Regions from separate parts of the Paraburkholderia sp. MPAMCS5 genome, predicted to be linked through region 1. Evidence: riboswitches for the same ligand, from Rfam matches in the RefSeq annotation. Region 1 holds a riboswitch; the other holds the start of a gene.
The links. Region 1 has a riboswitch for cobalamin ahead of cobW (cobalamin biosynthesis protein CobW). Riboswitches for the same ligand answer to the same signal wherever they lie in the genome.
Positions count from the first base shown of each region.

Region 2: it holds a riboswitch for cobalamin, as region 1 does, so the genes downstream of both, cobG (precorrin-3B synthase) here and cobW (cobalamin biosynthesis protein CobW) in region 1, are expected to answer to the same signal.

Region 1 is NZ_JAYXBK010000004.1:548,871-553,781, forward strand. Features, by position in the region: gene cobO (cob(I)yrinic acid a,c-diamide adenosyltransferase) at 1-436, opposite strand, end outside; gene VOM14_RS12775 (cobalamin biosynthesis protein) at 433-915, opposite strand; gene cobA (uroporphyrinogen-III C-methyltransferase) at 912-1,658, opposite strand; cobalamin riboswitch at 1,916-2,161, opposite strand; cobalamin riboswitch at 2,231-2,511, shown strand; gene cobW (cobalamin biosynthesis protein CobW) at 2,695-3,816, shown strand; gene cobN (cobaltochelatase subunit CobN) at 3,823-4,911, shown strand, end outside.
Region 2 is NZ_JAYXBK010000004.1:444,267-449,177, forward strand. Features, by position in the region: gene VOM14_RS12275 (precorrin-8X methylmutase) at 1-562, opposite strand, end outside; gene cobG (precorrin-3B synthase) at 555-2,018, opposite strand; cobalamin riboswitch at 2,101-2,289, opposite strand; gene cbiE (precorrin-6y C5,15-methyltransferase (decarboxylating) subunit CbiE) at 2,376-3,626, shown strand; gene VOM14_RS12290 (cobalt-precorrin-5B (C(1))-methyltransferase) at 3,632-4,720, shown strand; gene VOM14_RS12295 (cobalt-precorrin-6A reductase) at 4,717-4,911, shown strand, end outside.

The DNA of each region.
Region 1 (4,911 bases):
CTTCGTCGAGCGGCAGGTATTCGTACTTGAGCACGGTGTTCAGCTCGTCGAGGATCACCATCTGATAGTCGCCGCTTTCGATCATGCGGCGCGCCTCGTCCCAGCCTTTGCGCGCGGTGGCCATGTCGGCGTCGCGGTTCTGCGTGTTCCAGGTGTAGCCGTCGCCCATCGTGACGAAATCGCAGGTGGCGATGGCGCCGAGGAAATCGCGCTCCGACGTATGCAGCGCGCCCTTGATGAACTGCACCACGCCAAGCCGCATGCCGTGGCCCAGCACGCGCACGGCCATGCCGAACGCGGCCGTCGTCTTGCCTTTGCCGGTGCCGGTGTTGACGATCAGCAGACCTTTTTCGACGGTGGCGGCGGCCTGCTTTTTCTCATGCCCCTCGCGCCGGCGCTCGGTCATGCGTTGATGCGATTCGGGGTCCGTCTTCATGGAAAGTCCTGTTGGATGAGATTAGCGCTGTCTGCGCGCGCGGGCGTGGCCGATGCGATCGCGACGGTCACGCCGCCGCGAACGATCTTGCCGACTATAAGGCGTGCCGTGGCGACAGCGTGCAATTGCGCCGGATCGTGCGCGGCGGTGCTCATGCAGAGTCGATCCGGCACGGGGAGCGACGCCGCGAGCAGCGCGCACGGCTCGCAGACGCCTTCCACGCCGATGTGCTCGCGCACCGTCACCGAGGGCGCCGCGACCGTCGTCGCGGCAATCTGCGCGCGGCTAAAAAATTCGAGCGGCAACGCATGCCGCGCGCAGAACTCGAGCAAGCCCGGTTCGCGCGCTTTCGTTTCGATGCAAGCGACGCGCGCAATCTCTTCGAACGCATGCGAGCCGAGCGCGGCCCGCACGGCCGTTTCGATGTCGTCCGCCGAAGTATGCAGGCGGCAGCCGATGCCGACACACAGGGCTTTCATCGCGTGCCCGATGAACTGGCCGCCGCGCGCGCGAGCGCGAGCGACGCTACGCCGCCGATCACCACGATGGCCGGCGAGGCGAGCCGCGCGCGCGCCACGGCATCGGCGAAATCGGCGAGGGTTGCGAGCACATGCCGTTGTTCGGGGCGCGTCGCCGATTCAATCGCCGCGCACGGCGTGTCCGCGCGCATGCCGGCCGCGAGCAATGCGCCGGCGATATCGTTCAGCCGCCGCATGCCCATATAGATCACAAGCGTCATGCGCGTGGCGGCGAGCGCGGCCCAATCCGGCTCGTTGCTGCCCGCGCCGTGCCCGGTGACGAACACCACGCCTTGCGCATGATCGCGATGCGTGACCGGAATGCCGATCGCCGCCGGCGCCGCGATGCCCGCCGTGATGCCGCTGATCACTTCCACTTCGATGCCCGCGTCATGAAGCGCCCGCTGCTCTTCGCCACCTCGGCCGAACACGAATGGATCGCCGCCTTTGAGGCGCGCGACGCTGTGTCCCGCATGCAGATGGTCGAGCATCTGCGCGACGATGCCTTCCTGCGGCGTGGACGGATGACCGCCGCGTTTGCCGACATGCACGATGGCGGCATCGGCGCGCGCGAATTGCAGCACGTCCGGGTTCACGAGATCGTCGACGAGGATCACGTCCGCTTGCGCGAGCGCGCGGGTCGCCTTCAGCGTCATCAGCTCGACGTCGCCGGGGCCCGCGCCGATCAGCCACGCGCGTTTCATCGCGCCTCGCGAACGGCGTGCAGCATGAAAGGCGCGCGTAAAGCCGCCGCGAACGCAGACACGCGCGGCGCGGATGAGCGCGAGGCGAAGGAACGCAATGCAGTGGAGATCGAAGTCATTCGGAGCAACGTAGTCGGGCACGCTGGCTCACGCAGGTCGCGAACGCATTCGCCGCGTGGTGCGCATCGTGCTTGGGCGCCGGTCTATCCGTCCCTCGCGGATTTCGGCTGCCGGCGGGCGTGAGCGCATGACACGCACGGCCGCCTCCGCGTCTGGCCGGTATCCGGGCTGGCGGCCTCACGCGCTTTGCCTTCCCGTCCGCATTCGCTGGAATGAGTCGGACAGTGGCATTGAAAAACGCATGCGCGGCGCAGCAAAAGCCTTGCGCCGCAGGTCGCTTACCGTTGCGGGGACAGCACAGGTTGAGCGCGCGAGCGCGGCCTGTTTCCCGTTTAACTGCACACGCGAATGCATGTGCGGGCACCAAACGCGCGCATACGATAGCACACGCAAGCCCCGTCCGATAAGCGCGCCGGGCTTGCGTTTTCTTGACGCCAGAAGGCGCGCGGCCTACACTCGCACGCACTTCTGGTGCTCGTGTGCGCGCTCGTGCGCATGCAGTTAAACGGGAAACAGGACGCCCGCCTGACACGGATCGGGTCAACCTGTGCTGCCCCCGCAACGGTAAGCGAAATGTGGCGCTGTGATGGTTTGCATGGCGCCGCGGAGCCGGCTTCGGTGTCCACGCGCAAGGTCGCGTCGGCATCTCACCACTGGGCGAGAAATGACTCGTCCGGGAAGGGGAAGCGGCGCTTTCGCCAGCCCGGATACCGGCCGGAACACGCAGGACGAACGCCGCGGGGAAGCGGCGCTCGGTCCATGACCTCATGTCCGATTCCGTTGTCTGCTTTCTGCGCGTTTCCTGCTTTTAGCGGCAATGCCGTTGTTCGTTCCCTGTCTTGCGATGCAAACGTGCGCCGCGAACACGCGCGACTACACCGGCCGGCATGTGCAACTCCTACGCACGGACTCCACGATGCAAACTCAGATGCGCAAGATTCCCGTCACCATCGTCACGGGCTTTCTCGGTAGCGGCAAGACCACGCTGCTGCGGCACATTCTTCAGCATGCGGGCGGCAAGCGCATCGCGGTGATCGTCAACGAGTTCGGCGAACTCGGCATCGACGGTGAAATTCTCAAGGGTTGTGGCATCGGCTGCGATGACAACGGCGCTGAAACCGAAGGGCAATTGTATGAACTCGCGAACGGCTGCTTGTGCTGCACGGTGCAGGAAGAATTTTTCCCGGTGATGGAAAAACTCGTGGAGCGCCGCGAGCAGATCGACCATGTGCTGATCGAAACATCGGGCCTCGCGTTGCCGAAGCCGCTCGTGCAGGCCTTCAACTGGCCGCAGATCAAAAGCAGTTTCACCGTGGACGCCGTGATTACCGTCGTGGACGGCCCGGCTGCCGCAAGCGGCCAGTTCGCCGAGAATCCGCTTGCTGTCGATGCGCAGCGCAAAGCCGATCCGAATCTCGATCACGAGTCGCCGCTGCATGAGTTGTTCGAAGATCAATTGTCGGCGGCGGATCTCGTGATCCTGAACAAGACCGATCTACTCGACGAGGCGCGGCAAATTGCGGTTGAAGCGTTGATCCGCGAAGACATTCCGCCGCAAGTGAAGATCGTGCGCGCGCACATGGGGCAACTGGATCTGCACACGCTGTTCGGTCTCGAAGCGGCATCGGAAGAGACGATCCACTTGCGTCACGATCATCACGGTTCGGCGGACGACGCCGACCATCACCACGACGAATTCGATTCGATGGTCGTGCATGCCAACGTGCCTTCGCGTGAAGCGGTGATCGCCGCGTTGCAGCGGCTCGTCGAGGCGAACACGATTTACCGCGTAAAAGGCTTCGCGGCATTGCCGGGTGCGCCGATGCGCCTCGTCATTCAAGGCGTGGGCCGCCGCTTCGACAGTTATTTCGATCGACGCTGGCAGGCAGGCGAGGGCAGCGAAAGCCGCTTCGTGCTGATCGGCGAAGATCTCGATCAAGCCGCTTTGCAACGTGCGTTCGACGCGGCGCTTGGCGCGGCAACGCGCGTTGACGCTTCGGGCGCCGTCGCGTCGAACACCGCCGCGCAACAGGCGTAAGCGCATATGCATCTGCTGCGCACCACGCCAGGCGGTTTCGTCGACGATACGCAAGGCGTGATCCGCATCGATCAGCGGCCTGCGGACATCGTCGTGCTTAGTTCCGCGGACACGACGCTGTCGCTGCTGGCGAGCGTGTTTCCTCGTCTTGGCGAGGGGTTTCCGAGCGTGCGCCTCGCGAACGTCACGTATTTGCGGCAGCCCGCTTCCGTCGATTTCTATGTCGAAGACGTGCTGCAACATGCGCGTGTCGTGGTGGTCGATCATCTGGGCGGCGAAGCGTATTGGCCATACGGCATCGAGCAGGTCGTCGCGCTGGCCGCGCGCAAACAGCAGACGCTTGCGATGTTTTCCGGCGATCTGCAAGAAGACCCGAATCTGCTTGCGCGCAGCACCGCGGATGCCGATCTGTGTCATCAGTTATGGCGTTATCTGCGCGAAGGCGGCCCGCAGAATGCCGAGGCGTTTCTGCGCTGCATTGCGTATCGGGCGCTGAAATGGGGACGTGAGCCCGCACCGCCGCGCGCGTTGCCCGCCGCGTCCCTTTACCATCCCGAACGCGACACCCCGACCATCGCCGACTGGCAGGCGCGCTGGCAACACGATGCGCCCGTCGCGGCCATTCTGTTCTATAAGGCACACCTCCAGGCGGCCAACACGGCCGTGTTCGATGCGCTGATCGACGCGCTCGAGTCGCAAGGCGTGAATCCGTTGCCGATTGCCATCACGTCGCTGAAAGATGCGATGAGCCGCGACGTCGTGCAGTCGTTGTGCGCGCAACAGAACGCCGCGCTGGTGCTCAACACCACGGCGTTCGCCGCGAGCGCTATCGACGATCCCGAGCCGCTCGCGCTCGCCGGCGATGCGCCCGTGCTGCAAGTCATTCTGAGCGGCGGCAATCGCGAGGACTGGCTCAAGGACAATCAAGGCCTCAATTCGCGCGACATCGCCATGCATATCGCGCTGCCCGAAGTGGACGGCCGCATCATCACGCGCGCGATCAGTTTCAAGGGACTCGCGTATCGCTGTCCGCATACGGAAGTGGACGTGGTCCGCTATCAGCCGGATCTCGAACGCGTGGGTTTTCTCGCCGAA
Region 2 (4,911 bases), 100 kb from region 1:
CGTGGACGACCACATAAGACACGCCGCGGCTGTCCTGCGCCAGCATGGCTTTCGACTCCGCCGCGCCGACAAAGCCGACCGGGAAGCCGAGAATCAGCGCGGGCTTCGGCGCACCGGCATCGAGCATGTCGAGCAGATGAAAGAGCGCCGTCGGCGCGTTGCCGATCACGACGACGCTGCCCGCCAGATGCGGGCGCCACAATTCGAGCGCGGCGGCCGAGCGCGTGTTGCCGAGTTCGCGGGCGAGCGCGGGCACGTCGGCGTGAGCGAGCGTGCAGATCACCTCGTTGTTCGCGGGCAGCCGCGCGCGGGTGATGCCTTGCGCGACCATGCCGGCATCGCAGAGAATCGGCGCGCCTTGCGCGAGCGCCGCGCGGCCCGCCGCGCCCGCGTGGGCGGAAAACGCGAGATCGTCGATCACGTCGACCATTCCGCATGCGTGGATCACGCGCACCGCGAGCTTTTCGAGGTCGGCGGGCATGCGCGAGAGGTCGGCTTCGGCGCGGATCGTCGCGAAGGATTGGCGATAGATCTCCTGAGCGTCGCGAATGTAATCAAGCATCGGTGTTACTCCGGGCGAGGCGCGCGAGCGTGTCGGCGGCCTGTTCGATCGTCAGTTGGCGCGCGACGCATGGGCCGAAGCCTGGCGTGCCGTCGCGTCGATAAAGGTCGTAGCGGCCTGGCGCGACCGCGAGCAGCGTGAAGGGCGCGCAATGCGCGGCGGCGCACGAGCGCGGGCAACCGCTCAGGTGCACGTCGAGGTTCGGCGGCAGATACGTTGCGAGTTTGAGCGCGTCGGCCTTGGTGTCGGCGAGACTCTTCGCGCAGCCGCTCGAACCCGTGCACGCGATGAGCCGCGCGAGCGCGTCGGCGGGATCGCACGCGAAACCGCGCTCGCGTAGCGCGGCAAGCACGACGGGCACCGCGTGCGACGCGATGTCCGGCAGCAGCACGCTTTGCCATGGCGTGATGCGCAGCGCGCCGCCGCCATGTTGCCGCGCGATGGCGGCGAGGCCGCGCAGCGTGTTGGCATCGAGACGGCCGAGCGGCGGCTGGCCGCCCACATGCCACGTGCCCGCGCTACGTTGAGCGTGCGCGCCGAGGCGCAACGCGGCATCGGCGGGCGTGTTGCGGCGCCAGTTGACGAGCGCTGCGTCGCGCGTCAAGGGGAAATCGACATGGGCTTGTGCGTGCCGCAGGATCGCATCGGCGCAATGTGCGGCGAGCAGATGACGCATGCGCGTGGCATCGGCGGCGGCAAGGTCGAGGAACGCGTGCAGCAGCGCGCGAACCAGCGCCGGGACTTGCGCGGGCGATACCGAGGCCAGTGCGCCGCTGCCGTTTTGCACGGTCGCATCCGTTTGCGCCGGCGCGGTGGCGGGCGGCGGACAACCTGCGAGACCGAACACAAAGCGCACGTCGCCCGAGGCATCGTGCGACGCCGCGAGCCACACATCATGCGGATGATCGAGCCGCGCGAGCCGCTCGCCGCCATCCACGAGCAGCGCGAATTTCGGCGACAGCGCCGCGAAACGCGCGTCGCGTTGCAGCATCGCGAGCAGTGCGGCGCTAAGCGGCCGGGTGTCGAATAGCGCAAACGGATCGCGGCCCGCGAGGGGGCTGATCATCACGTTGCGGACGTCGTCGGCATGTTGCGCTTGTTGCGCGTGTTGCGCTTGTTGCGTGTAGGGAGCGGCGGCGCCGGCATCGTGCAACGGCCCGAGCCCGGCATCGGTCAACGCGGCGATCAACCCGGCTTCATGGCCGCCGCGCACGCCGCGCACCTGCACGTTCGCGCGATTCGTCAACTCGATGACGCCGCTCGCATGGCGCTCGCTCGCGTCTGCCATCGCCTCGGCCTGAGCCGCGCTCAACGCGCCGCCCGGCAGCTTGATCCGGCAGATGCCGCCGTCGCGCGCGGCGACGATCCGCACGAGCCCCGGGCACGCCGAGGGCCGCGGCGCACAAGCCGCGTCGGGCAAAACAGTGGTGGGCGAAGCTGGATTCAAGACGGACACCGCGGTTAGCGTCGCGCGACGGCCCGAGCATGCGTCAAGCGGCATGGCTGCGGCATCGGTACACCCCGCCCGATGTTGGCTGGCACGAACAGTCTGGCCGGCAGGTCTCCTGGCTCACAGGTCGTCGTCCGCCGCTGCCTTCCCGGATGAACCAGTGGCGCGTTGCGCAGGCGGACTCGCTGCATACAGTTGCGGGGGCAGCCGCAGCGGCACCGTATTCTCCGCTGTGTTCCCTGTTAGGCCCCGAAGGGCACCGGCGGCTGTATTATGCCTTTTTTCGAATAGCACAACGAGGCTGGACGCTTTGACCGGCGTGGCACAGCGCATGATTTGAAGATACAGAACGAGGATGGATGCATGCCGGCATGGCTGACCGTGGTGGGCATAGGCGATGACGGCTATGCCGGTTTGGGACGGTCCGCGCGGCGCGCGTTGCTTGACGCGTCGGTGATTTACGGCGGCGAGCGGCATCTGTCGATGCTGCCCGCGCGCCTCGCCGCGCGCCGCGCCGCGTGGCCGCGTCCGTTCGATCTCGCGCCCTTGCTCGCCGAGCGTGGCGGGTCCGTTTGCGTGCTCGCGAGCGGCGATCCGATGCTGTTCGGCGTGGGTGCGACGCTCGCGCGGCAGTTGCCCGCCGACGAATTGCGCGTGCTGCCCGCGCCGTCGTCCTTGTCGCTTGCGGCCGCGCGGCTCGGCTGGCCGCTCCAGGACGTCGCGACGGTCTCGCTGGTCGGCCGGCCTCTGGCTGCGCTGAACGCGTCCCTGCACGACGGCGCACGCGTGTTCGTGCTGAGCGCGGACGGCCGCACGCCCGCCGCGCTGGCCGGCTTGCTGAACGCGCGCGGCTTCGGCGCCACGCGCATGACCGTGCTCGAACATCTCGGCGGCGACCGCGAGCGGCGCATCGACGGCCGCGCGGATCAATGGTCCGCGGGCGAGGCCGCCGCGCTCAATCTGATCGCACTCGACTGCCGCGCAACCGAAGGCGCGCCGCGTCTGCCGCTTACCTGCGGCTTGCCCGACGACGCGTTCCGGCACGACGGCCAGTTGACCAAGCGCGATGTCCGCGCGATCACGCTCGCGCGCCTCGCGCCGACGCCCGGTGAATTGCTGTGGGACGTGGGCGCGGGCAGCGGCTCGATCGGCATCGAATGGATGCGCGCGCATCCGGGCTGCCGTGCGATCGCCATCGAAGGGCATGCGGAGCGCCAGCGCTTCATCGAACACAATCGCGATGCGTTGGGCGTGCCCGGCCTGCAACTCGTCGCGGGACGCGCGCCGCAGGCGCTCGAAGGACTGCCCGCGCCGGACGCGGTGTTTATCGGCGGCGGGGTGACGGCGGCGGGCGTGCTCGAAGCGTGCTGGGCGAACCTGCGCGAAGGCGGACGGCTGGTGGCCAACGCGGTCACGTTGCAAGGCGAGGCCGCGCTGGCCGCATGGCGCGAGCGTCACGGCGGCGCGCTCACGCGCATTGCGCTGGCCGACGCGCAACCGCTCGGCGGCTTCGATACGTGGCGTCAGGCGCTGCCGATCACCTTGCTCGACGTGGTGAAGCGTGCCGCCGGCCAGAGCGTGGTCAGCGGCCCACCCGCCGGTTCATCCGCCTGACCGCGATGCGTGACGAAACTCCCGAACAACCCGCGCCGCTGCGCAGCGGCTATACGACGGGCAGTTGCGCGACGGCGACGTCGCTGGCGGCGGCGCGTCTGCTGCTCGCCGGTGTCGTGAGCGACGTCGCCGAAATCGTGTTGCCGAAGGGCCAGCATGTGCCGATGCCGCTCGTGTTCTGCCGCCTGAGCGACGATGGAGCCGAAGCGGGCACGATCAAGGACGCCGGCGACGATCCCGACGTCACGCACGGCGCGGTCGTGTTCGCGCGCGTGCGGCTCGTCGCGGAGGCGGGCGTGGTGTTTCGCGCGGGGCCGGGCGTGGGCACGGTGACGCGCGCGGGACTCACGCTCGCGGTCGGCGAACCGGCGATCAATCCGGTGCCGCGCCAGATGATGCGCGAGCATCTCGCGGAACTCGCGGCCGAGCACGCGTATGGCGGCGGCTTTGAAGTGACGATCGGCGTGGAAGACGGCGAAGCGCTCGCGCTCAAGACGATGAACCCGCGGCTCGGCATTCTCGGCGGCCTGTCGATATTGGGCACGACCGGCATCGTGCGGCCGTTTTCGTGCTCGGCGTATATCGCGTCGATCCATCAAGGGATCGACGTCGCGCGCGCGAACGGCTACGCGCATCTCGCCGCGTGCACCGGCAACGCGAGCGAAGACGCGATGCGCGCGCACTACGGCTTGCCCGACATTGCGCTGATCGAAATGGGCGACTTCGTGGGCGCGGTGCTCAAGCATATGAAGCGCGCGCCCGTGGAGCGCCTGAGCGTGTGCGGCGGCTTTGGCAAGCTGAGCAAGCTCGCGGCGGGCCATCTCGATCTGCATAGCCGCAATTCGAGCATCGATCTCGAACAGCTCGCCACGTGGGCCGCAAAACGCGGCGCAAGCGACGCGCTGCAAAGCGCGATTCGCGCGGCCAACACGAGCCAGCAGGCCGTCGCGCTGGCGCATGCGCAGCAGGTGCCGCTCGGCGATATCGTGTGCGAACACGCGCTCGCCGTGGCGCGCGAGATCGTGCCGCCGCAGGTGAATGTGGAAATGTTCGCGATCGATCGTCAAGGCAATCTGATCGGAGTGGCCCGATGACGCGTGTTCTGTTGCTCGGCGGCACCGGCGACGCATTGAAGATCGCGCGGCGACTCGCGCCTCATGACGTGTACAGTCTCGCGGGACTCGGCAAGGTGCCGGACGATTTGCCCTGCGCGGTGCGCGTGGGCGGATTCGGCGGCAGCGAGGGCATGGCGCGCTTTATCGAAGACGAAGGCATCGGTCTCGTG